DNA from 2 places in the Kocuria sp. CPCC 205235 genome. Region 1 is predicted to be linked to the other one. Evidence: riboswitches for the same ligand, from Rfam matches in the RefSeq annotation. Region 1 holds a riboswitch; the other holds the start of a gene.
The links. Region 1 has a riboswitch for cyclic di-AMP ahead of RF638_RS12915 (C40 family peptidase). Riboswitches for the same ligand answer to the same signal wherever they lie in the genome.
Positions count from the first base shown of each region.

Region 2: linked by a shared signal. The riboswitch ahead of RF638_RS15240 (C40 family peptidase) and the one ahead of RF638_RS12915 (C40 family peptidase) in region 1 are both predicted to bind cyclic di-AMP.

Region 1 is NZ_JAVKPR010000021.1:27,245-37,799, forward strand. It holds gene RF638_RS12875 (sensor histidine kinase) at 1-1,417, opposite strand, end outside; gene RF638_RS12880 (response regulator transcription factor) at 1,422-2,135, opposite strand; gene RF638_RS12885 (hypothetical protein) at 2,221-2,478, opposite strand; gene RF638_RS12890 (cold-shock protein) at 2,629-3,012, shown strand; gene RF638_RS12895 (DUF3027 domain-containing protein) at 3,005-3,583, shown strand; gene RF638_RS12900 (MFS transporter) at 3,649-4,878, shown strand; gene serC (phosphoserine transaminase) at 4,990-6,120, opposite strand; gene RF638_RS12910 (metal-dependent transcriptional regulator) at 6,310-7,020, shown strand; cyclic di-AMP (ydaO/yuaA leader) riboswitch at 7,340-7,521, shown strand; gene RF638_RS12915 (C40 family peptidase) at 7,527-8,201, shown strand; gene RF638_RS12920 (NlpC/P60 family protein) at 8,440-9,525, shown strand; gene RF638_RS12925 (hypothetical protein) at 9,737-10,006, shown strand; gene RF638_RS12930 (DUF4031 domain-containing protein) at 9,977-10,555, opposite strand, start outside.
Region 2 is NZ_JAVKPR010000039.1:1,309-13,931, reverse strand. It holds gene RF638_RS15275 (ATP-binding protein) at 1-526, shown strand, start outside; gene RF638_RS15270 (heavy-metal-associated domain-containing protein) at 622-954, shown strand; gene RF638_RS15265 (copper-translocating P-type ATPase) at 1,010-3,247, shown strand; gene RF638_RS15260 (DUF305 domain-containing protein) at 3,291-3,971, shown strand; gene RF638_RS15255 (DUF305 domain-containing protein) at 4,165-4,875, opposite strand; one part of gene RF638_RS15250 (IS5 family transposase) at 4,904-5,240, shown strand; one part of gene RF638_RS15250 (IS5 family transposase) at 5,240-5,736, shown strand; gene RF638_RS15245 (four-helix bundle copper-binding protein) at 6,192-6,602, opposite strand; cyclic di-AMP (ydaO/yuaA leader) riboswitch at 7,190-7,382, shown strand; gene RF638_RS15240 (C40 family peptidase) at 7,388-8,050, shown strand; gene RF638_RS15235 (C40 family peptidase) at 8,325-9,209, shown strand; gene RF638_RS15230 (response regulator) at 10,231-10,953, shown strand; gene RF638_RS15225 (sensor histidine kinase) at 10,950-12,092, shown strand; gene RF638_RS15220 (heparan-alpha-glucosaminide N-acetyltransferase domain-containing protein) at 12,166-12,623, opposite strand, start outside.

The DNA of each region.
Region 1 (10,555 bases):
AGGTCGCTCCTCCGCCGGGGGTCTCCTCGAGTTTCACGGTGCCGTCGTGCTGTTCCACGATGGCCGCCACGATGGACAGCCCCAATCCTGTACCGCCGGTTTCGCGGGTGCGAGAGGAATCGGCGCGGTAGAAGCGCTCGAAGACCCGATCGGCGTCGTCGCCGTGGATGCCGGGGCCGTGATCGCGAACCTGCAGCACGGCGTCGAACTGGGAATCGACGGTCGGTTCCAAGCCCACCGCCAGCTCAAGGGGCGTGCCGCCCGGGGTGTACCGGAGCGCGTTGGTGAGCAGGTTCGCCACGACCTGGCGCAACTTGGACTCGTCACCGTAGGTCCAGGCCTGCTCCGGTGTGCTGTCCGAGAGCCCGACCACCTGGACCACGCGATCCGGTGCGGTGGCGTGCGCGTCGGAAGCGGCATCGTAGGCGAGGTGTAAAAGATCCATGTGCTGCATGGTGGCTGCCCGGCGTTCGTCCAGACGCGCCAGCGTGAGCAGATCCTCGACCAATTGAGTCATGCGCTTGGCCTCGGACTCGATCCGGTCCATGGCTTTGCCCACGTCCTCCGGATTCTGCAGGGCACCGTGGCGGTACAGCTCCGAATAACCGCGGATGGACACCAAAGGCGTGCGCAGCTCGTGCGAGGCGTCGGCCACGAACCGACGCAACTTGGTTTCGGACCTGGTGCGGGCCTCGAACGCGTCCTCGATGTGTCCGAGCATCGTGTTGAGCGACATGGACAACTGACCGATCTCGGTCTGCGAGTTGTAACCCTCCATGCGCTGTGACAGGTCGCCCTCGGCGATCTGCGCGGCCGTGGACTCCACTTCCCGCAACGGCGCGAAGGCCCTGGTGACCAGGACCCACCCCACCGCCATGGCGGCCAGCAGCGTGGCCAGGCCAAAACTGAAGGTCAGCAGGGACACCGCAGAAATGATGGAATTGGTGCGGTCCAGAGGTTGAGCGACCACCACGGCCATGTCGTAGTGCTGAAGCTTGGCCGGCAGGACCCGCCATTTCCGTTCGGGAGCGCCGATTGCGGACACGGTGGTGGGCTGCAAGTTGTTGGCCACCACGGTGGACAGATTCATGCCGGAGAGATCCGGGGCCGGCCGGGTCGCGCTGGAATCCTGACTGTTCTCCGCCGCGGCAATCACATTGCCCTGCGCGTCCAACAGGTATCCGGAATGGGGGACCGGCGTGGCAATCGTGCCCTCGAGGCCGTCCAGGAGCGCCGTGGACACGGAACTCACGGACTGCCTCAGCTCCTGATCCGTGTTGTCGACCAGGGCGTCCCGAAGCACGGAAATGGCCACCAGCGAGGTCACGAGAATGCTGGTGGCCAGCAGCAGGCCCGTGAGGACCATGAGCTGCGAACGCAGTGAGGCGGAACGCCACCTGCGGGAAATCCGGGTCAAGAGATCAGTGGCGCTTGTCGGACGAGCGCAACAGGTATCCGACACCGCGCTTGGTGTGGATCAACGGCGCCTGTTCCGGATCGTTGTCGATCTTGCGGCGCAGGTACGAGATGTAGGACTCCACGATCGAGGCGTCACCGTTGAAGTCGTACTCCCACACGTGGTCCAGGATTTGGGCCTTGGACAGCACACGGTTCGGGTTGAGCATCAAATAACGCAGCAACTTGAACTCGGTGGGGGAGAGATCGATCTCGCGGTCGCCGCGGAAGACCTCGTGGGCGTCGTCGTCGAGGACCAGGTCGTCCACGTGGAGCCTGGAGTCCTCTTCCTCAATGGGCTGGGTGCGGCGCAACACGGCGCGGATGCGGGCGACCACCTCGTCCAGACTGAACGGCTTGGTCACATAATCATCGCCACCCACGGTCAGGCCGGTGACCTTGTCATCCGTGTCGTCCTTGGCGGTGAGGAACAGGATGGGGAAGTGACGACCAGCGGCGCGCAGCTTGCGGGTCACGGAGAATCCGTCCATGTCCGGGAGCATGACGTCAAGAACAGCCAGGTCCGGGTTCTCGGCCTCCGCCTTGAGCAGGGCGTCGCGCCCGTTGGCCGCGGTCACCACCTCGAAGCCGGCGAAGCGCAGCGACGTTGCCAGCAGCTCGAGGATGTTGGGTTCGTCGTCGACGACGAGCAGTTTGGCTTCAGGAGTCTTATCGTTCACCGTGCCAGTATCTCGGAGTTTCCTGAGCACAGACTGAAGCAATTCCTGCGGTTGTCTGGACGCGTCCGACGCCGCTCGGTCGGGTTCAGCGGCGGCGTCGCCTGAGCGCCGTGCGAGCCAGCTCGATGCACATGAGCATGAAGGCCACCGGGAAGAAGATCGCGGGGAAGATCGTGAATCCGCCCCACACGGTCTGACCCATGAGCGCCGCGATCAGAACGATCACCAATGACACCGAACTCAGTGCGGCCAGGATCAAGGCGATCATACCCAGCCCCGTGAGGCCTCCGATACGGACGGGTCGGGCGGGCTGAGGGTGTTCCGTGTGTGTGGGATCAGACATGGTCACCAAGGTACCAATTCAGCTCACGCGGTGGGTGAACAGCGGCTCGGACCACTCCGGCGAGGGGATAGACTCAAGAGTTCTTAGACGACCGTGAACGCCCCGCCCACCAGGGCCGGGAGCGAGACAAGAGAAACTGAGGTGATCCGCGTGCCCACGGGCAAAGTCAAGTGGTTCGATTCCGAGAAGGGTTTCGGCTTCCTGGCAACGGATGATGGACAGGAAGTGTTCTTACACTCTTCCGCCCTCCCGCAGGGAGTCACCACAGTTAAGCCGGGAACCCGCATGGATTTCGGCATTGCCGCCGGACGCCGCGGTGCCCAAGCCCTGTCCGCCACGATCATCAGCAAGCCGCCGTCCGTGGCTCGTAACACCCGCAAGCCGGCCGAGGAGATGGCGGTGCTGACGGAAGACCTGATCCGCCTGCTGGACGACATGTCTACCGGACTGCGCAAGGGCCGGTACCCGGACCGTGCGCACGGACACAAGATCGCCTCCATCCTGCGCACCGTGGCGGATGAGCTCGATGTCTGAGGAAACCACCACGCAGCCTGAGGGGACCGCCGAGAGTACGGATCAGCCCGCCGCGGTGGCGACCCTGCGACGTCGTGCGCCCAAACAGGACGGCACGCTCGCCCAGGCCGTCGACATCGCCCGCCAGGCGGTCGTGGATTCCGCCGGTGCGGAGAACGTGGGGGAACACCTGGGCATCGACGTGCACGAGGACCGACTGCTGACCCACCTGTTCGAATGCACCATGTCCGGGTATCCAGGATGGACCTGGTTCGCGACGGTGGCCAGGGCGCCCCGGACCAAACTGGTCACGGTGTGCGAGGTCGGGTTGTTGGCCGGCGAAAATTCTTTGCTGGCTCCCGACTGGGTTCCTTGGGAAGAACGCATGCAGGCCGTCCATGATCAGGAAGACCACGACCAGGTCGAGGAATCAGGGGGCCAGGGCGAAAACCCCGACTCTCCCTCTGCGGGCTCTGAGGCCGGGTCCACCGAGACCACTGAAGCGGACGCCACCGAAACCGGCGCCGGGCAACCTGACGAGGACGCAGCCACAGAGGCAGGGACGACCGACGAGAACGAGGCGTCATCGTAAGAGCGCCCTCGTCCGCCGGTGAAACCAACGAGCACCCCGGCCCAGCGGAAACGCCGGGGACGGGGATGTTTCGTTCTCTGAAGATCCGCAACTACCGGTTGTGGTTCACCGGTGCTCTGGTGTCCAACATCGGGACATGGATGCAGCGCACGGCGCAGTCCTGGCTGGTGTTCGATGAACTGACCGACCACGATGCAACCGCCATGGGCGTGGTCATGGCCCTGCAGTTCTTGCCGCAGCTGTTGCTGGCCCCGTACGCGGGTGTTACGGCGGACCGCTACGACCGGCGCAGGATCCTCCTGGTGACCCAGACCCTCATGGGAGTGCTGGCCGCCGGGCTGGGGCTCATGGTGCTGTTCGGAGTGGCAGATCTCGTCACCGTGTATGCGTTCGCGCTGGGCTTGGGCATTGTCGCGACGTTCGATGCGCCGGTACGACAGACCTTCGTGTCCGAAATGGTGCCGGACACCCACCTCTCCAACGCGGTGGCCCTGAATTCCACCTCATTCAACTCCGCGCGGTTGATCGGCCCGGCCGTGGCCGGTGTCCTGGTCGCAGCAATTGGTTCCGGTTGGGTCTTCCTGCTGAACACTGTGACGTTCGCGGCCATGATTGCCGCGATCCTGGCGATCAATGACAAACAATTACGGTTGATGCCCAAGACCAAGCGAGGGCGAGGTCAGATCCGCGAGGGCATGGCATACGTAGTGCACCGGCCGGATTTGGTCGCCGTGATGGCCACGATCTTCATGATCGGTACGTTCGGGATGAACTTTGCCGTATATCTCGCCGCCATGGCGGGCTCTGAATTCGGTCGCGGTTCGCAGGAGTTCGGGGTGCTCAACTCGATGCTCGCCGTCGGAACGGTGACCGGTGCGCTACTGGCGGCCAAGCGGGCGCGAGCCAGACTGCGGTTCCTGTTCGCGGGGTGCATAGCGTTCGCACTCTCGACGCTCGGTGCCGCAACCGCGCCGTCCCTGGTGATCTTCGCGCTGTGGCTCATACCGAGTGGCGTCTCGGCCATGACCATCATGACCACGGCCAACGCGTACGTGCAGTCCACCACGTCCCCCGTTATGCGCGGGCGCGTGATGAGCCTCTACATGGCCATCTTCATGGGCGGCACGCCCATCGGTGCACCCGCCGTCGGTTGGCTCACCGATACTCTGGGCGCCCGCTGGGGCATGGGGTCCGCGGTGGCCGCGGGCCTGATCGGTGCGGCAATCGGGGCGTGGTTCTTCTGGCGGTTACGCAAGGAGCAAGGGCGGTTTCGTGAAGAACCGGCGGTCGAGTAGGCGAGCGATCTGTTAAAGCCGAGCGGGCGGCGTCGTCAACTACGACGCCGCCCGCTCAGCTCTCCGGGGCCACGCACCTTGAGCAGGTGCTTTCGAGACCGGCCGGGACGATCAGGACAGGGCGTTGGCCAAGGCCCAGTCGATGCACGCGAGCAATGCCTGGACGTCGGACTGGGGCACTGAGGCGAACGTGGCGATGCGCAGCTGATTGCGCCCGAGTTTCCGATAGGGGTCCACGTCCACCACACCGTTGGCACGGAGCACGGACAGCAGGCGGGCGGTGTCCACGCTGTCGTCGAAATCAACGGTGCAGACCACGGGGGAGCGATGCTGCGGATCGGCAACGAACGGGGTCGCAGTGGGAGTGCGTTCGGCCCAGTCGTACACGAGGGACGAGGTGGCTGCGGTGTGTCCGGCGGCCCACGCCATTCCACCGTTGGCGTTGAGCCAGCGCACTTGCTCGCCGAGCATGACGAGACCCGCCAGAGCCGGAGTGTTATAGGTCTGATTCTTGCGGGAGTTCTCCACCGCCGTGGCCAGCGACAGGACATCCGGGATCCAACGGTCGGAACGCGAGAGCTCGGAAATCCGATCCAGCGCGGCGGGAGAAACGGCCGCGAACCACACACCGCCGTCGGAACCGAAGTTCTTCTGCGGAGAGAAGTAGTAGACGTCGGATTCGCTGATGTCCACGTGCATTCCACCCGCGGCGGACGTGGCATCAATGATCGTCAGCGCGTCAGGGTCGGTTCCCTGCGGCCGAGTGACATCCATGATCACGCCGGTCGATGTCTCGTTCTGGGGCCACGCGTAGACGTCGATGTCCGCCCGTGGTGCGGGGCCGGCCGGTCGCGACCCGGGGTCCGCGCGCAGGATGTCCGAAGGTTCCAGGTGCGGGGCGCGGTCGGTCACCTGGGCGAATTTGGAACCGAACTCCCCGAACGAGAGGTGCTGCGCGCGGCGTCGTACCAAGCTGAACGCGGCGCTGTCCCAAAAGGTGCTCGCGCCACCCAAGCCCAGGATGATCTCGTAGCCCTCGGGGAGTCCGAAGAACTCGGAGAGCCCTTCGCGGATCTCTCCCACGAGATTGCGCACGGGAGCCTGGCGGTGCGAGGTGCCCAGGAGATTGTGGCCCGCATCGACCAGGGCGCTGACCTGTTCCGGTCGGACGCGGGACGGGCCCGCGCCAAAGCGCCCGTCCGCGGGCAACAGGGAGGCGGGAATGACAGGCAACTCGGACACGGTGCTCCTAGCGTGGTGGATCATTGAGGCAGTTCCCATTCTGCCCCCTCCAGGTTGCGGTAGGACGCAGTGTGCTGGGGCGGGCGTACCTGTCGGAGTGGGCCGATATGCTTATCGTGAATTATTCAGGAAACCCCGAATGAGAGCGCTCCTACTCGACGCGCACCCAGATTTCTCGAAGGATGGACCATGAGCGGCGATTTAATCGACACCACCGAGATGTATTTGCGCACCGTGCTCGAACTTGAAGAAGAGGGCATTGTGCCCATGCGTGCCCGCATCGTGGAGCGTCTTCAGCATTCCGGGCCCACCGTCTCCCAGACGGTCTCCCGGATGGAGCGCGACGGACTGCTCGAGGTCCTCAAGGACCGTTCCCTGTCTTTGACGGAGGCCGGTCGGTCCAAGGCCATCGAGGTCATGCGAAAGCACCGGCTGGCCGAACGTCTGCTGGCAGACGTCGTGGGGCTGGACATGGCCTATGTCCACGAGGAAGCCTGCCGTTGGGAACACGTAATGAGTGAGCGGGTCGAGCGTCGCCTCATGGCGCTGCTGGATGAACCCCGCTACTCGCCGTACGGCACGCCGATCCCGGGGATGGACGCCATCGGCGGACCTCAGGTCGGTGCCGACCGTTTCAAGGGGATGAACCTTCTGGACGCCGCGACCCAGAACCGCTCGGCCACGTTCACCGTACGGTTGCTCCCCGAGGTCATTCAGGCGGATCAGGAGCTGATCGAGACCCTCAGCTCAGCCGGTGTGCTGAACGGGGCCCACGTCAAGGTTGCCCCCTCGGACTCCGATGATTTGCGTGTCCTGGTGACCGTGACAGACACGGGCCATAGCGTGGATCTGGACCATGTGAGCGCCAAAGCGATCCGCGTGGACCTCGAACAGAACTGAGTTTGATAACAACTTTGGGCTTGTCCCCGGATGTGTGGATCATCACGGTGTGTACTACATGTGAGCCCCGTCACATACCCGCGGTAGGTAGTGTTCTCCCACGTCAAAGGGTGTTTTCAAGGGTAAAATCACCCCCACTCCACAGCGAAACGGGGGACTGATTCTGTCGGGATTTCGACTTAATCAGGCCGCATTTATCCACGTCTGCACTCGTTTCGTGACCTGTCGTAACCAAAACGTGACAATTTCGTTATCTGTCATGTACTGTTCTTTTCGTGCCGATCGCTGGTCAGATCGGCGCTCACATGCGTACCGCCTAGTTCTGCCATCGCCTGTGATCCGTACACACAATCCGCAAGGCAGAAGCGGGGGAACCAACTTCGGGCCCGTCAAGATTTTTGGGTCCTTGGGGTTAAGTCACACCGAAGCCATTGGCTGGAGTGCGGCCGGATGTCTCCCATCCGAACCCGACAGCTCACCTCGTAGGCGCAGGGAGGAAAACCAAAATGACTTTTGTTAAGAAGAACTCTGCCCGCCACCGCGTCGAGACCAACTCGCACGCAGTCCGCAACACCTCCATCGCAGCAGCTGCTGCTGGCGTTGCAGTGGCCGGCATCGTTGCCCCGGCTCAGGCCAACAGCGGCATCGTCGAGCTGGGCAGCAACACCTCTTACGGTTACCAGTCCGTGTCCTCGCTCGATTCCTTGGGTGGCACCAGCTACTCCTGGACCACCGAGGCTCCCGCTGCCGCACAGGCACCGGCTGCTCCCGCTGCAGGCGGCGTGGCGCAGGCTTCCAGCCACACCGAGCAGGACTCGGGCGTTTCCACCCAGTCCAACTCTTCCGCAAGCGGCGTCGTCGGCACCGCGTTCCAGGGTGTTGGCCAGGGCTACGTCTACGGTGGCCCCGCCGTTCCCGGGCAGTGGGACTGCTCCTCGTTCGTGCAGTGGGTTTACTCTCAGCACGGCGTGGACCTGCCCCGCACCACGTGGGCACAGTTCGCATCGGCCACCCCCACCTCCACCCCGCAGCCGGGTGACCTGGTCTCCCAGAACGGTGGCGGCCACGTGGGTATCTACATCGGCAACGGCCAGATGATCTCCGCTCTGAATGCATCTCAGGGCACGCAGGTTCACTCCGTGAACGCTATGCAGCTGGACGGCTACTACTCCGTACGCTGATCCGCATGAGCTGGGCGGCGCTCCAATCGCCGCCCAGCTACTGCGCGTCTTGACGGGCACGTGCTCTGCCACCGCACCGTCAGTCGGGTCCCCCGATGACCCCACCTTTTCTTTGATCCGGCACCATCGTGCCCCTCCGCCCGCACCCTTGAATGATTCGCGCATGTTTCCGCGCGCTGATCTTCAGCACACTCCCGTGCCTGTGGGCGGTCTCCGAACGCGTAAGGAACCCTGACGTATGTCGCCCGAAACGAACACCCAGACTCGCGCCGGCCTCTTCGCCGGTAAGGCCCGCACCGTGGCCGCCGTTGCTGCATTCTCCGGTTTGGCTCTCGCCACCACCGTCTCCGTGCAGGCAACCCAGAACGCTTCCGACGAGACCCCCGCAGCCGTCGTGGCCGAGGCTCCCGCCGCAGAGCAGACTGTAACCGCCGAGCCGGCCGCCAAGTCCGATTCCTCCAAGGCTGAGAAGGCCGAGAAGAAGGAAGAGAAGGCAGCCCCGAAGGCTGAGGCTCCCAAGGCTGAGGCAGCTCCCGCAGTGGTCGAGGCAGTGCCCGCTTCCCAGGTTGCTCCCGCCCCCGAGGCTCCCAAGGCCGAGGTTGCTCCGGCTGCTCAGGCTCCCGCGGCTGAAGCTGCTTCCATCAAGGTTGCTCCCGCTTCCAAGAACGTGACCCCGGTTGCTCCGGCCGCCCAGGCTCCCGCTGCTCAGGCACCGGCTGCCGAGGCTCCCGTTGCTCAGGGCCGCCACGCTGCTCCGGCAAACGCTGACACCCAGGCACGCGAAGCTGCTGCAGCTCAGGAAGCCGGCGTTGCCTACCAGGCTCCCGCCGCTCCGGTTGTGACCCCCGCGTCCAACAACAACGCTCCCGCTGCTCAGGCTCCCGCCGCTCCGGCTCCGGCCGCTGAGGCTTCCAAGCCTGCTGCTCCGGCCGCACCGGCCGCACCGGCTGAGAAGCCCGCCACCGTGGCTCCGCAGTCCTCGAACGCTTCCGCCAGCGGCAAGGGCCAGGCCATCCTGAGCGCTGCTGAGGGTCAGATCGGCGTCACCCAGGACTGCACCATGCTGGTGACCAACTCCCTCAAGGCTGTTGGCATCAACCACCACGGCTGGCCCGAGAGCTACAAGTCCCTGGGCACCCAGGTGTCTGCTTCCGAGGCCAAGGCCGGTGACATCGCCTACTACGCCAACGGTGGTTCCGGCTTCGCACACGTCGCCATCTACGCCGGTGACGGCCAGGCTATCCACGGTGGTTGGAACGGCAACCAGACCGTGAAGCAGAGCGTCAACGTGGGCTCCGGCCCCGAATTCATCCGCGTGGGCTGAGTCTAGACACTCACTTATCCGCGGTAGGCACCCGTCCTTGACGGTGCCACGCCTCGAGTCGGGACCGGTTGTGTACCCGGCCCCGATGAGAAAATAGCAAAACCACACGAACCCCGCCGACCACGGGGTTCGTGTGTTTTTGCGTTACACGCATGTTTTGTGGATCACCCCGTTCACGCGGCATTCAGAGGATCGATCTAAAATGAGGACCATGCCCACCGATTACTCACGCGCAGCGCGCACGCCCCTGGATCAGGAATTCACGTACCTCGCCATCGGTATGGTCGCCGGCGCGATCCCCGGCATCATTGTGGGATTCATCGTGGCGGCCTTCGTGGGCCACGCAGCCATGTGGTTGTCGGTGTTCGGTGGCGTGGGCATCGTGGTCGGCCTGGTCGTGGCCACGCTGCTTTATCGCCGACGCCGCTCCAAGACGTCCGCGACCGTGGCGTCAGATCCGGGCGATCGCCTCAAGCGCTGAAATCTCGACGCGCACGTTACTCCGCGCGCGTTCCTCCCATAATTCCGCCCCTCGGTCGGTGTGGAAGAGCGCGGGTTTGTCGAGCAATCGCGTCAAGATCTCGGCGCGGGCCGGTGCGAACTCCGAGTCCGGAACGTGGCGGTATTCGTCACGAACGTCTCGGGCGTACTCATCGTAAGTGGCCTGATCCGCTCCGAGGATCGACAGATCCGCATCCACGAGGGTTTGCGCTTCAACATCGTCCGGAGCGGGCCGGTGGTCCACGGTCACCAGAATCAAGTCGGCTACGCGTCGGCAGCGATCCCCGTCCCAACCGGCCATGCTCAATCGGTTTCTCGCGAGATCGGCCGATTGCTGTTCGTCCGTACCGGCCTGCCCCTGGTGAACGGCATCGTGGAACCACGCTGCGGCCATCAGCTCCGGGTGCTCGCGCGGTTCCGTGAGAATCTCGATGGACTCGAGCACACGCAGGAGATGACTGAGATCGTGATAGCTGCGATGCGGCTCGCTCCACCGTTCCACGAGTTCCTCACTGAGCCAGGGTATGCC
Region 2 (12,623 bases), on a different contig from region 1:
CGCCGAAGAGGGCCGGATCGACCTAGACCGCACCGAACACCCCGTGGGCGAGCTGGTCCGCGCTGCCGCCGAAGCCCACCGCGAGGCTTACACCGTCAAGGGCGTGACCCTCACCGTGGACGCCGACGACGCCGAGGTTGTGACGGTGGACCGGCAACGCATGGGCCAGGTGCTGGGCAACCTGCTCACCAACGCCCTGCGCCACACCCCACCCGGAGGCACCGTGACCGTGCGGGCCACCACCCACGGACCCCGCCGCCTGGCCATCCAGGTCGCCGACACCGGCGATGGCATCGCGGGCAAGCACCTGTCCCAGGTGTTCGAACGCTTCTACCGAGGGGACACCGCCCGGGACCGGGACCACGGCGGCTCCGGGATCGGGCTGACCATCTCCAAGGCCCTCACCGAAGCCCACGGCGGGACCCTGACGGCCACCTCACCCGGCCCCGGACAAGGCGCAGTCTTCACCGTGGAGTTGCCCCGCCACCCCCAGCACAGCCCACGGACCACCAGGACGACCGTGTGACCCACCCTCTTGACCTATACCCCCTAGGGGTATATACCTGTAGGTGGTAAGACCGTTGCCGGCCCTGCCCCATGATCCGATCGAAGGAGTTCCCGATGACCCCCGAGACCCGCTCCCAGTTGCCGATGGCTTCCACCGGTTGCGCCTGCTGCGCCCCCGCCCCGGCCCTCAATCAGACCGTTCCCACCGCCGAGACAGCCCCTCCGGCCGGGACCTCCACGGCCTACCAGGTCAAAGGCATGACGTGTGGTCACTGCGCCCAAAGTGTCACCGAGGAGGTCACCGCCCTGGACGGGGTGAGCGAGGTGCGCATCGACCTGGTCGCCGGTGGGACCTCCACCGTCACGGTCACCGCCGCCCGACCGCTGTCGGCGGAGGCTGTCCGCGCCGCCGTGGAAGAAGCCGGCTACACCCTCGTCACCGCCTGACGAGCCCCAACATCACCTCGGCCCCGCAGAGGGGCCTGCGCGGAAGGAGCACATCATGAGCGCCCCGCACCACCACGACCACCCCGCGGCCCCGGACCACGAGCACACTGGCCACGGGGCTGAGCAACCCTTGGACCACACCGGCCACGGACACCGTGCCGATACCCACGGGCAGGCCATGCCCTCCGACCACGCCCACTCCGCGGTGGACGAGGACCACGCCGTCCATACTCACGGGGAGCACGCCGGGCATTCCACGGCGATGTTCAAGAACAAGTTCTGGCTCAGTCTCGTATTGGCGGTCCCCGTGGTGGTCTTCAGCCCCATGGTCGGGCACCTGCTGGGCTACCACGTCCCCCAATTCCCCGGCTCTATCTGGATCCCGCCCGTGCTGGGCACGATCATTTTCTTCTACGGTGGGATGCCGTTCCTCAAAGGTGGGCTCACCGAGCTGAAGTCCCGCCAGCCCGGCATGATGCTGCTGATCGCCATGGCGATCTCCGTCGCGTTCGTCGCCTCGTGGGTCACGACGCTGGGCATCGGCGGCTTCGACCTGGACTTCTGGTGGGAGCTGGCCCTGCTGGTGGTGATCATGCTGCTGGGCCACTGGATGGAGATGCGTGCCCTGGGCGCGGCCTCCTCCGCTCTGGATGCCCTGGCCGCCTTGCTGCCCGATGAGGCCGAGAAGGTCCTCGACGGTGAGACCGTCACCGTTGCGATTCATCAGCTGGCCGTGGGCGATGTGGTCCTGGTCCGATCCGGGGCCCGTGTCCCGGCTGATGGGACCATCACCGACGGATCGGCCGAGTTCGACGAGTCCATGATCACCGGGGAGTCGAAGGCCGTCTCCCGCGCGGTGGGCGAGGCGGTCGTGGCAGGCACTGTGGCCACCGACAACACGGTGCGGGTGCGCGTGGAGGCCGTCGGGTCCGACACGGCCCTGGCCGGGATCCAGCGGATGGTCGCCGACGCCCAGGCCTCCTCCTCCCGCGCCCAGGCACTGGCCGACCGGGCCGCGGCCTGGTTGTTCTGGTTCGCCCTGGTCGCCGGCCTCCTCACCGCGGTCGTGTGGACCCTGCTGGGTCAGCCCGACGATGCGGTGGTGCGCACCGTGACGGTCCTGGTGATCGCCTGCCCGCACGCTTTGGGGCTGGCCATTCCGCTGGTCATCGCGATCTCCACCGAACGCGCCGCGAAGGCCGGGGTGCTGATCAAGAACCGGATGGCGCTGGAACGGATGCGCACCATCGACGTGGTCCTGTTCGACAAGACCGGCACCCTCACCGAAGGCGCCCACGCTGTCACCGGCGCTGCCGCTGTGCCCGGGGTCTCCGAGGGAGAGCTGCTGGCCTTCGCGGCCGCCGCGGAGGCCGACAGCGAGCACCCTGTGGCTCGAGCCATCGTGCAGGCGGCCACCGCCCACCCCGAAGCAACTCGGCTGGGCCTGCATGGCACCGGCTTCCAGTCGGCCACTGGCCGTGGGGTGCGCGCGACCGTGGACGGCGCCGAGGTCGTGGTGGGCGGACCGAACATGCTGCGCGAACTGGGCCTGTCCACCCCGGCCACGATCGCCGCTGCCACCCGGCAGTGGACCGACCGCGGGGCCGGGGTCCTGCACGTGCTGCGCGAGGGCACCGTCATCGGGGCCCTGGCCCTGGAGGACCGCATCCGCCCGGAGTCCCGCGCGGCGGTGGCCGCCTTGCAGGACCGCGGGGTGAAGGTCGCGATGATCACCGGCGACGCCCGCCAGGTCGCTGAGGCTGTGGGGGCCGATCTGGGCATCGACGAGGTCTTCGCCGAGGTCCTGCCCCAGGACAAGGACACCAAGGTCACCGAGCTCCAGTCCCGCGGGCTGACCGTGGCGATGGTCGGCGACGGCGTCAACGACGCCCCGGCCCTGGCCCGCGCCGAGGTCGGCATCGCGATCGGTGCCGGCACCGACGTGGCCATGGAGTCCGCCGGGGTGGTGTTGGCCGGCAACGACCCCCGCGCGGTGCTGTCGATGATCGACCTCTCGAGGGCCAGCTACACCAAGATGCTGCAGAACCTGGCCTGGGCCACCGGCTACAACATCGTCGCCGTTCCCCTGGCCGCCGGCGTCCTTGCCCCCGTCGGGATCGTGCTCTCCCCGGCCGTCGGGGCGGTGCTGATGTCGGTGTCCACCATCGTCGTCGCCCTCAACGCTCAGTTGCTGCGCCGCCTCGACCTGGACCCGGCGCACCTGGCGGCCGCCGATGGTGAGGGCCAGACTGCCGCCCCATCGAAGCGGCCCGAGACGGCCCACACCCACTGACCCATCGATTTCCCACCCCTCAACACAGAAAAGGACTGAACCCATGAAGCGTTCGACCACCCTGACCACTCTGGCCCTGGCCTCCGCCCTGGCCCTGGCCGGTTGCGGCACCAGCGGCGAAGAGACCGCCGGTGAGGCACCTGAGGCCACCACATCCGCGGCGGCCGGCGCTGGGAGCACGGACACCGCCACGGCCGCCCCGTCCACTTCCGCTGAGGCGGTCACAGAGGAGCACAACGACGCGGACACGATGTTCGCCCAGATGATGATTCCCCACCACCAGCAGGCGGTTCAGATGAGCGAGGTGATGCTCGCCAAGGACGATCTCGACCCGGACGTCGAGGAGTTGGCCAACAAGGTCGTCGCCGCCCAAGGTCCGGAGATCGACCAGCTCAAGAACATGCTCGAGACCTGGGGGGAGCCCACCTCGATGGAGTCCGGCGGTATGGAGGGCAAGGACCACGGCTCCGACTCCGGTGCGGGCATGGAGGGCATGATGACCGAGGAGCAGATGCAGGAGCTGGAGGCCGCTGAGGGCGCCGAGGCCGCCGAGATGTACCTGACCATGATGACCGCCCACCACCGCGGGGCCATTGACATGGCCCAGGAGCAGGTCGCCGAGGGTCAGAATCCTCAGGCCATCGAGATGGCGCAGAAGGTGATTGAGGACCAGGAAGCGGAGATCCAGGAAATGGACCGTCTGCTGCAGCAGATCCAGGGCTAGTACCTGCTGTGCTCGCCCCGATCAGGCATCCACCCCGCAACCCGGGCGTCTGAGCTGAGGGGCTTCACCGGCCCAGGGGCAGGGGGGCCTCACCCATCTGGGTGAGGCCCCCCTGCCCCTGGGCCGGTGGCAACCGGTGTGTCATGAGGTCAGCCTTCCGTGGGCTCACCACTTCGGTGGCTGGCCCGGGATTCTAGCTGCGGCCGGCGAGCCAGGTGCGGAAATCAGCGACCTGGGCCTGTTGGGTGGTGATTCCCGCGGTGGCGGCCACCCGCAGCTGGGCGTGCGGGGCCCGGGACTGCGGCTCCAGGAACTCGATGATCCCGGCCTGGTGGTGCGGAATCATTTTCTGTACGAAGGCGACGTCGAAGCCCTCACCGGCCTCCACGGCGGAGAGTTCCTCGATCATCATCTGGGTTTTCTCCTCCAGGACCTTCATCTCTTCCTGGGCTTCCTCAGGGGCTTGAGCCATGGCCTCCCCGGGGGTCAGCCCGTACCACTCCTCCAACCACCGGGTGAACTGGTCGATCTGGTGTTCCTGGTTGGCGATGATGTTTTCCGCGTGCGTGCGGATGTCCGGGCTGGCCCCGCGCTCGAGTTCCAGCTGGGACATCTCGATCGCGGCCTGGTGGTGCGGAATGATCTCGGCCAGGAAGGTGATCTCCAGCTGCTCGCCCTCCAGCCCGGCCAGGGTCTCACCGAACTCGTAGGCGGTCGGGGAGGTCGGATCCGGCTGGAGCACCTCCGCCGGGGGGTGACCCTGTGCGTGGGAGGAGACCGGGGTGGCCACCTGACCATGGGCCAGGGCCGGGGCGGTGGCCCCGCCCAGCAGGGCAGTCGCGAAGACAACGGTGGAGGCGGCGGCCGTAAGACCTGGTCTCAAAACCTGATCGGTCGTTGCCACCCGCCTGGAAGTGCTTCACAGTGCCTGCATGACGACGAGGACGCAGTCGTGGATGGTCGATGACCGTCTGTGGGAGCTGATCGCTCCGCTGATCCCACCTCAGCCACAGCCTCGAGGGCCCGGTGGGCGGCCCAGGATCGACGACCGGGCGGCTCTGGAGGGGATCCTGTTCGTGCTCCACAGCGGGTGCCGGTGGCGGGACCTGCCCCCGGCGCTGGGGTGCGGGTCCGGGCACACCGCCTGGCGCCGGCTGCGCGCGTGGCAGGAGGCCGGAGTCTGGGAAAAGCTCCACCGGGCCGTGCTCGAGGAGCTCTCCGAGCAGGAGATCCTCGACTGGTCCCGGGCCAGCATCGACGCCGTGTCGGTCCGGGCCAAAAGGGGGGCGAGCTGACCGGCCCGAACCCCACCGACCGCGGGAAACCGGGCACAAAGTACCACCTGCTCACCGATCGGAACGGCCTGCCCCTGCACGTGCTGGCCTCGGCCGCGAACACGCATGACAGCAGACTCTTCGAACCGCTGTTGGAGACCAATCCGGCGGTGCGCGGCCGACGCGGTCGTCCCGGGCGACCCCGCCGCCGGCCGGAGAAGCTGCACGCGGACAAGGGCTACGACTACCCCAGGTGCCGACGCTACCTGCACCGGAGAGGGATCAAGGTGCGCATCGCCCGCCGTGGGATCGAGGCCAAGACCCACTTGGGCCGGCACCGCTGGGTCGTGGAACGGACGATCTCCTGGGTGTTGCGGTTCAAGCGCCTTGGGATCCGCTACGACCGCACCGCCGCCACGCTGTTGCCGTTACTCCTGCTCGCCGTCACCCTCATCAACCTCCGGAGACTGCGCCAGGCAACGAAGTTATGAGACCAGGTCTAAAGCGGCGGCCAAGGAACTGGTTGGAACGCATGATGATGTCTCTCTTCCACGATGAAGAAGGCCGACCCCGATGTGCCGGCCTCGGCAATCAGCCCGTACCCGGCACGCGAACAGGCGGGCGGGTAGAGCTGTCCTGAACCAGGGGTGGGGGAAGAGGAAACCCGCCTCCGGGCGGGCCCGATCAGCCCATCAGAATCCTCTTTCACCGACGCAGACCGGTCACCGGTACCCGTCGGTCAACGTGTGGCCTCCAGAAAAGGCCCGGTTCCCGGGGAAACCCTTCTCCACGGGCCCTCAGCTACTGGGGCACCACCCAGGCGGCGGGTGCGTCATGGCGGCGGCCCCCTCCGCAGAGGAGATCTGGCCCGTGACGCCGATCCCTGTCGGTCACGGACGTTCGCACCGCCCCCGCCGCCCGGGTGATGGGTCAGTGGGGTCGGGACTCAGCCCAGAGAGGCGACCAGTTCGGCGCAGGCGGCCTCGCAGCGCCGGCAGGCCTCAGCACAGATCCGGCAGTGCTCGTGCATGGACGCGTGCTGCTCGCACTCATCCGCACACGCCTTGCAAGCCATCTGGCAGGCCCTGATCGCATCCAAGGTGATGTTCGCGTCATAGCCGGTGTGCCGCGAGAGCACCCGCCCGGTGGCCTCGCACAGGTCCGCGCAGTCGAGGTTGGTGCGGATACACTTGGTCAGCTCGGCAACCATGTCCTCGGACAGGCAAGCATCAGCACAAGCGGTGCAGGTCTGGGCGCACTCGAAACAGGCTTCGATACAGGCGGCCAGTTTGGCCTGGTCCACCCCGCCCAGGTCCTTCGGGTAGGTCTCCAGCATCGCACTCACGTGATGAGTCATGGCTTGCTCCTTCGTCGGTTTTCTCGAGGAGACGAACCGGCCGGAACCAGCCCGCCATGCCATCGACAGTAAACTGCCTTTTCCGTGTGACGCGCCCCGAAAGATTGAAGATTTGATGAAGATCGACGCCCCGGTGGGGCGCAGCGGCACCCCGACGACTGGCCTTCACCCCGGGGGAGCCGGCCGAATATGGAGATCTCGTGAAGAAATTCCGCCGCGCGCCCCGAAAAGCTGCCCCGAGGCCTCTCCAAAATGTAAGTACCCTCGGAAAAACCTTGGTGTTGCCTCCAGAAAAGCTGGAAGGGACGCGCGGCCCCCAGCCCCTTGTCGCCGTTGGATGTGTCCAGCGAAAAGCGCGTCTCGATGCCATTCTGTCTAGTCGGACTGGTCCTGGACTTGCCGAGGCCCGCGTCATGAGCCCAGCTGAGCGACGAAACCCGTCTTCCACGATGTGGCTTTCTGGAGCCAGGGAGACCGACGCCTCAGTCCCCACCGAAGAAGAATCTGAGCCGTGATCTAAACGTGACACTTTCGTTATAGGTGGGCTACTGTCCACTGCGTGCCGCTGACTGATCCGGTCGGCACCCTCGTGCACATCGCCGAATTCTGCCGGTGCCCGGGGTTCCTGAAGAGAAATCGCTTGGCAGAAGCGGGGGAACCATTTTCGGTCCCGGTGACCCGGGACCTAGGGGTTAAGTCGCCCAGGACGTCTGCGTCCGGGGCGGCCGGGTGTCTCCCACCCGCATCCGACAGCTCACCTCGTAGGCAAAGGGAGGAACACACTCATGACTATTTTCAAGCGCAGCACTGCCCGCCACCGCGCCGAGACCACCTCGCACCTGGTGCGTACCACCACGATCGCCGCTGCCGCCGGCGCGGCTGTGATCGGCTCCATCGCCCCGGCCCAGGCCTACGCCGAGGTCCCCGCGGGCACCGCCACCGCCTACTCGGCCCCCGCGTCCGCGCTGACGACCTACTCCTCGACGGCCCCCCAGGCCGTCGTTGCCCCGCAGACCGTCTCCACCGCCTCCACCCAGGCCCCAGCCGCTCCTGAGCAGAGCGCTTCGACCGCGACGGTGTCCACCCAGTCGGCGGACATCACCGAGATCACCGGCGCCTCCGGGATCGTGGGCACCGCGATGCAGGGCGCCGGCACCGGCTACGTCTGGGGCGGGACCGCCTTCGGCGCCTGGGACTGCTCCGGGTTCACGAAGTGGGCCTACGCCCAGAACGGCATCGAGATCCCCCGCACCAGCTTCCAGCAGATCGCCGCGGCCACCCCCACGGCTACCCCGCAGCCTGGGGACCTCGTCTCCCAGAACGGCGGGGCCCACATCGGCATCTACATCGGCGGCGGCAAGATGATCTCCGCCCTGAACCCCACCCAGGGCACCTTCGTCCACTCCGTCAACGCCATGCCGGTGGACGGCTACTACACCTACCGCTGACCCGACCCGCCCTCCGCAACGACCGGAATCGTCGCGGAGGGCGTCGGTCCTCACCCCGGTTGCACAAGAGAGTCCCCGCCTCTCGAGTGAGTTTTTCCTCCCTTGCGGACACCACACCTCTCCTCCACTCACCCGCCGTGCGCGGTGCTCCCGATCCGGGGCCCGCTCTGCCGAACACCGTGACACCTTGCACCCCTGACCGGGGTAATCCGTGCTGTCACAACACCGTTCCGACAGATCCGCCCGGCCCGCCAGAAAGCCCGTTGAACTCCTCATGACTCGTGACCTGACCTCCTCCAACGGCCTCAGCTCCCTCCTCACCGGCAGGGCCCGCACCGTGGCCGCCGTCGCGGCCTTCTCCGGCCTGGCCCTGGCCACCACCGTCTCCGTGCAGGCAACCCCGACCCCGGATGCCTCCACCGACGCCCCGCTGTCGGCCGTCGCTGCCGCCACCCCCACCGCAGCGCCCACCGTGTCCCTCGAGCCGGTCGCCCACGTAACCACAGCCGAGAAGCAGACCAACCAGAAGAAGACCGAGAAAAAGGCGGAGCAGAAAGTCGATGCCCCGGTCGTCGCGGCACCCGCCGTGGCCGCTCCGGCACCGAAGGCCGTGGCCGCCCCGGCCCTCGCACCCGCCCCGGAGCCTGTCGTCCAGGAGCCAGTCGTCCAGGCGGCCCCGAAACCTGTCACCGCACCCGCCCCGGTGGCGTCCCCCGCCCCGAAGCCGACTGTGCAGGCGGCCCCCAGGCCCGCCGCCGCTCCCGCCCCAAAGCCGGCCGTGCAGGCCGCTCCGGCCGCCGAGCGCACGGTCACCCCGCAGAGCTCATCCTCCGGCAAGGGCGCGACCATCGCTTCCGCGGCCATGGGACAGCTCGGCGTCGGACAGGACTGCACCGCAGCGGTGAGCAACGCCCTGCGGGCCGCCGGGATCAACTTCCGCGGCTGGCCGGCTGAGTACTTCACGCTCGGCACTCAGGTCTCCGCCGGCCAGGCCCAACCCGGCGACCTCGTTTACTACGCCGACGGTGGCATGGGCACAGCCCACATCGGCGTCTACATCGGCGGCGGCAAGGCCGTCCACGGCGGCTGGAACGGCGGCAGCACCGTCGTCGACAGCGTCAACGTGGGCACCGGCCCCGTCTACATCCGCGTGCGCTGACCGCACGCCAGCACAGCTTCCGGGTGCGCGGTTCCTGGTCGGCCAGACAGGGTCCGCGCACCCGGTTTCCACACCTGCAGGCACCTTTTAGCATCGAACAGCTAGCCACCGTCGTGCCGACACCCCGGGAGCACCCCACCAGGGTTGCCTGCGCTCGACCGCGTCGATGTCGACGATGACCCCATCCGCTGTGGCTCCGGGAGCTCCAGTGTTCTCCTGATGACAGGACCGGCACAGCCCCAGACCACCCTCCAGCGGCCAACACCCTCAGCTCCGCTACCCCGGGAAAGTCGGCCTGTCGTCGAGGGCGAGAGGTACAGAGAACCGGAACGAGAGGCACCGGAAACTGTCGGCGTGGCGGCGTTGCGAGGCCACCACCGCCTCCGGTCGCCGTTGTCCCGCAGAGTGCATGAACGACCCAATCCTCCCGGCTCTCCCGCAGACTGGTCTCCAGGACAGGGCCACGGCACCGACCAGCACCGGTTTGCGGTCTGAGGCCGCTGGACCGGCCGTGGCGTTGCTTGATGGTCAGGCTCTCGCCCCGTCCCGGCTCTGGCCGGTGGGATCACCGGCCAGATGGCCCCGTCCTGACCGATGTGCGGCGGAAGGAGCGACATGCACGTGGAGGCCAGCACCAGCGCCACGGCCTATGTTGCGGCACTGTCCGCTCTGGCGACCGACGTACTGCCGTGCGCCGCTGGAGCGGATCTGGCGGATCTACCGGTGTCCGCCTCCGCGCACCGTTGGCAGAGCCCCAACGCACCCCTTCCCGACCGGACTACCCCCGCCTCCCGGCATCACTTTGCCCCTGCTCCCGGTCCCCCACCGTGCCCGCAAGAAGGACGCCTGGGTTCTGCCGGCCCGCGGGGTGGGAAGCCTGAGGCCCCGGAGCCTTGACGTCACCCCCGCTATGGCCGGGCGTGACATCTCGTGCCCCGGGGCGACGGCCATGTTGCCCCAGCCCCACCACCCCATGCCCCGAACCGCAGGCACGGTCCTACCCACTGATCAAGGAGCCCACATGTCCACGCCCCCGACCGGCCGGATCCTGGTGGTCGACGACGAGACCGACCTGGCGCAGCTCGTCGCAGGATATCTGCGCAAGGCCGGGCTGGAGGTCGCCGTGCGCCACGACGGCACCGAGGCCGTGACCGCGGTGCGCGATTTCACCCCGGACGTGCTGGTGCTGGATCTGGGGTTGCCCGGGATCGATGGCATCGAGGTGTGCCGTCAGGTGCGGACCTTCTCGGACTGTTACGTGCTGATGCTCACGGCCCGCGACGACGAAGTCGACAAGATCGTGGGCCTGTCCGTGGGCGCTGACGACTACGTGACCAAACCGTTCAGCCCGCGTGAGCTCGTGGCCCGGGTCCAAGCCATGTTGCGCCGGGCCCGCACGGGAGGTGCCGAACCCACGGCAGACTCCCAGCACAGCCAGCAGGCGCTGGTGATCGGGGAGCTGGTGGTGGAGGAGGACTCCCGCCAGGTGCACCTGGCCGGGGAACCGGTGGCGTTGACGCGGATCGAGTTCGACCTGCTCCTGTGCCTGGCTGCCCGCCCACAGCTGGTGCTCTCCCGCCGGCAGCTGGTGGAGATGGTCTGGGACACGCACTGGACCGGGGACGAGCACCTGGTGGATGTGCACATCGGGCGGATCCGCAAGAAGCTCGGCGACGAAGCCACCAACCCGCGGTTCATCCACACCATCCGTGGGATCGGCTACCGGATGGGCAGCGGACGATGAGCGCCACCGTCTCCGAGCGCACCCACCGCTGGTCCTGGAGCCCGCTGACGATGCGGTTGATGCTGGCCCAGACCGCGGTGCTGGCCATCGGGCTGATCATCGTGGTGATCACCGCGGTCCTGGTCGGACCGAGGATGTTCTACCACGAGCTCGTCGAGTCCGGCCACGCCGATGAGGCCCTCGGGTTGGTGCACCTGGAGGACGCCTTCCGCTCGGTGAGTCTCACGGCCTTGGCCATCGGAGGGCTCCCGGCGCTCTACCTCGCCGGGATGCTCACCTTCTACCTCTACCGCACGATCGGGCGGTCCCTGGCCTCCTTCAGCGCCGCCGCCGGCGAGGTGGCCGCGGGCAACTACGACGTGCGTGTCACCTCCACCGGACTGGGCCCGGAGTTCGACTCCCTGGCCTCCTCCTTCAACGACATGGCCGCCAAGCTCGACGCCGTGGACACCACCCGGCGTCAGATGCTGGCCGATCTGGCCCACGAGATGCGCACCCCCCTGGCCAGTCTCAAAGGACACCTGGAGGGCATCGAAGACGGAGTGGTCCAGTGGGATGAACGGACCACCAGCATCCTCTACGCCCAGATCACCCGGCTGGAGCGACTGGCCCGCGACATCCGCCAGCTCACCGCCGCTGAGGAAGGTATGACCCACCTGCAACTGACCCCCCAAGACCCCAGCCGGCTGGCAGCCCAGGCGGTCGCGGCCGTCCAACAAGACGCCGCCGGACAGGACATCACGGTGACCTCCATCAGCACCGGCATGGAGGTCACACCGGTGCTGGTTGATCGGGAGCGGATGGGACAAGTGCTGGGCAACCTGCTGGAGAACGCCCTGCGCCACACCCCGCCCGGAGGCGCCGTCACCGTGCACACCGACTACGCCCCGGAGGCGGTCACTGTCACCGTCACCGACACCGGGGAAGGCATCAGCCCGGAGCACCTCCCACACGTGTTCGAGCGCTTCTACCGCGCCCACACCGGCCGGGAAGCTCACCGCGGAGGCTCTGGCTTGGGGCTGGCCATCAGCAAGTCGCTGGTTGAGGCCCAGGGTGGGTCCCTGGAGGCCACCAGTGAGGGCCCCGGGCGCGGGACCAGCTTCCGGATCCGCTTGCCCCACCACACGCCCACGGACTGACCGCAGCGGCATCGCCAGGCCGGTCTGCGACGGCGGCGGGCGTGGCCCGTCATGTCGTTGCTGCCTGCGCTTCCTATCCGTGGCCGTTCTTGGCCGGCCCGCCCAGCACCAGCCGGCGGGTGCCTTTCACACTGGTGCTGACCACCTTCTCCAGCGGCCCTTGTCCCAGGCCCCGATGCCAGGCCACCGCGAACAGCGCCGCGACCGCCAGGTGGACCATAAACCACAGGTAGGGCAGCTCGTAGTGGATCTCGAAGGACAGCGCCACCAGATGGGCGGTGTAGAGGGTCAAGGTCATCACCCCCATCGCCGACAGCGGCAGCAACCATTTCCCGATCTTCGGGCCGATGAGCAGGAAGACTCCCAACACCGCCAAGCCCACCCCCAGACTGGCCGCGATCGCCAGCGGGGTGTTGGTGTGCGGGGTGGCGATCGCCAGCCACCACGCAGTGTCCGTGGGCAAGGAATCCGGCCCCCAAACCAGCACATCATCCAGGTCGTGCTCGCCCATCGAGGAGGCATCCAACAACT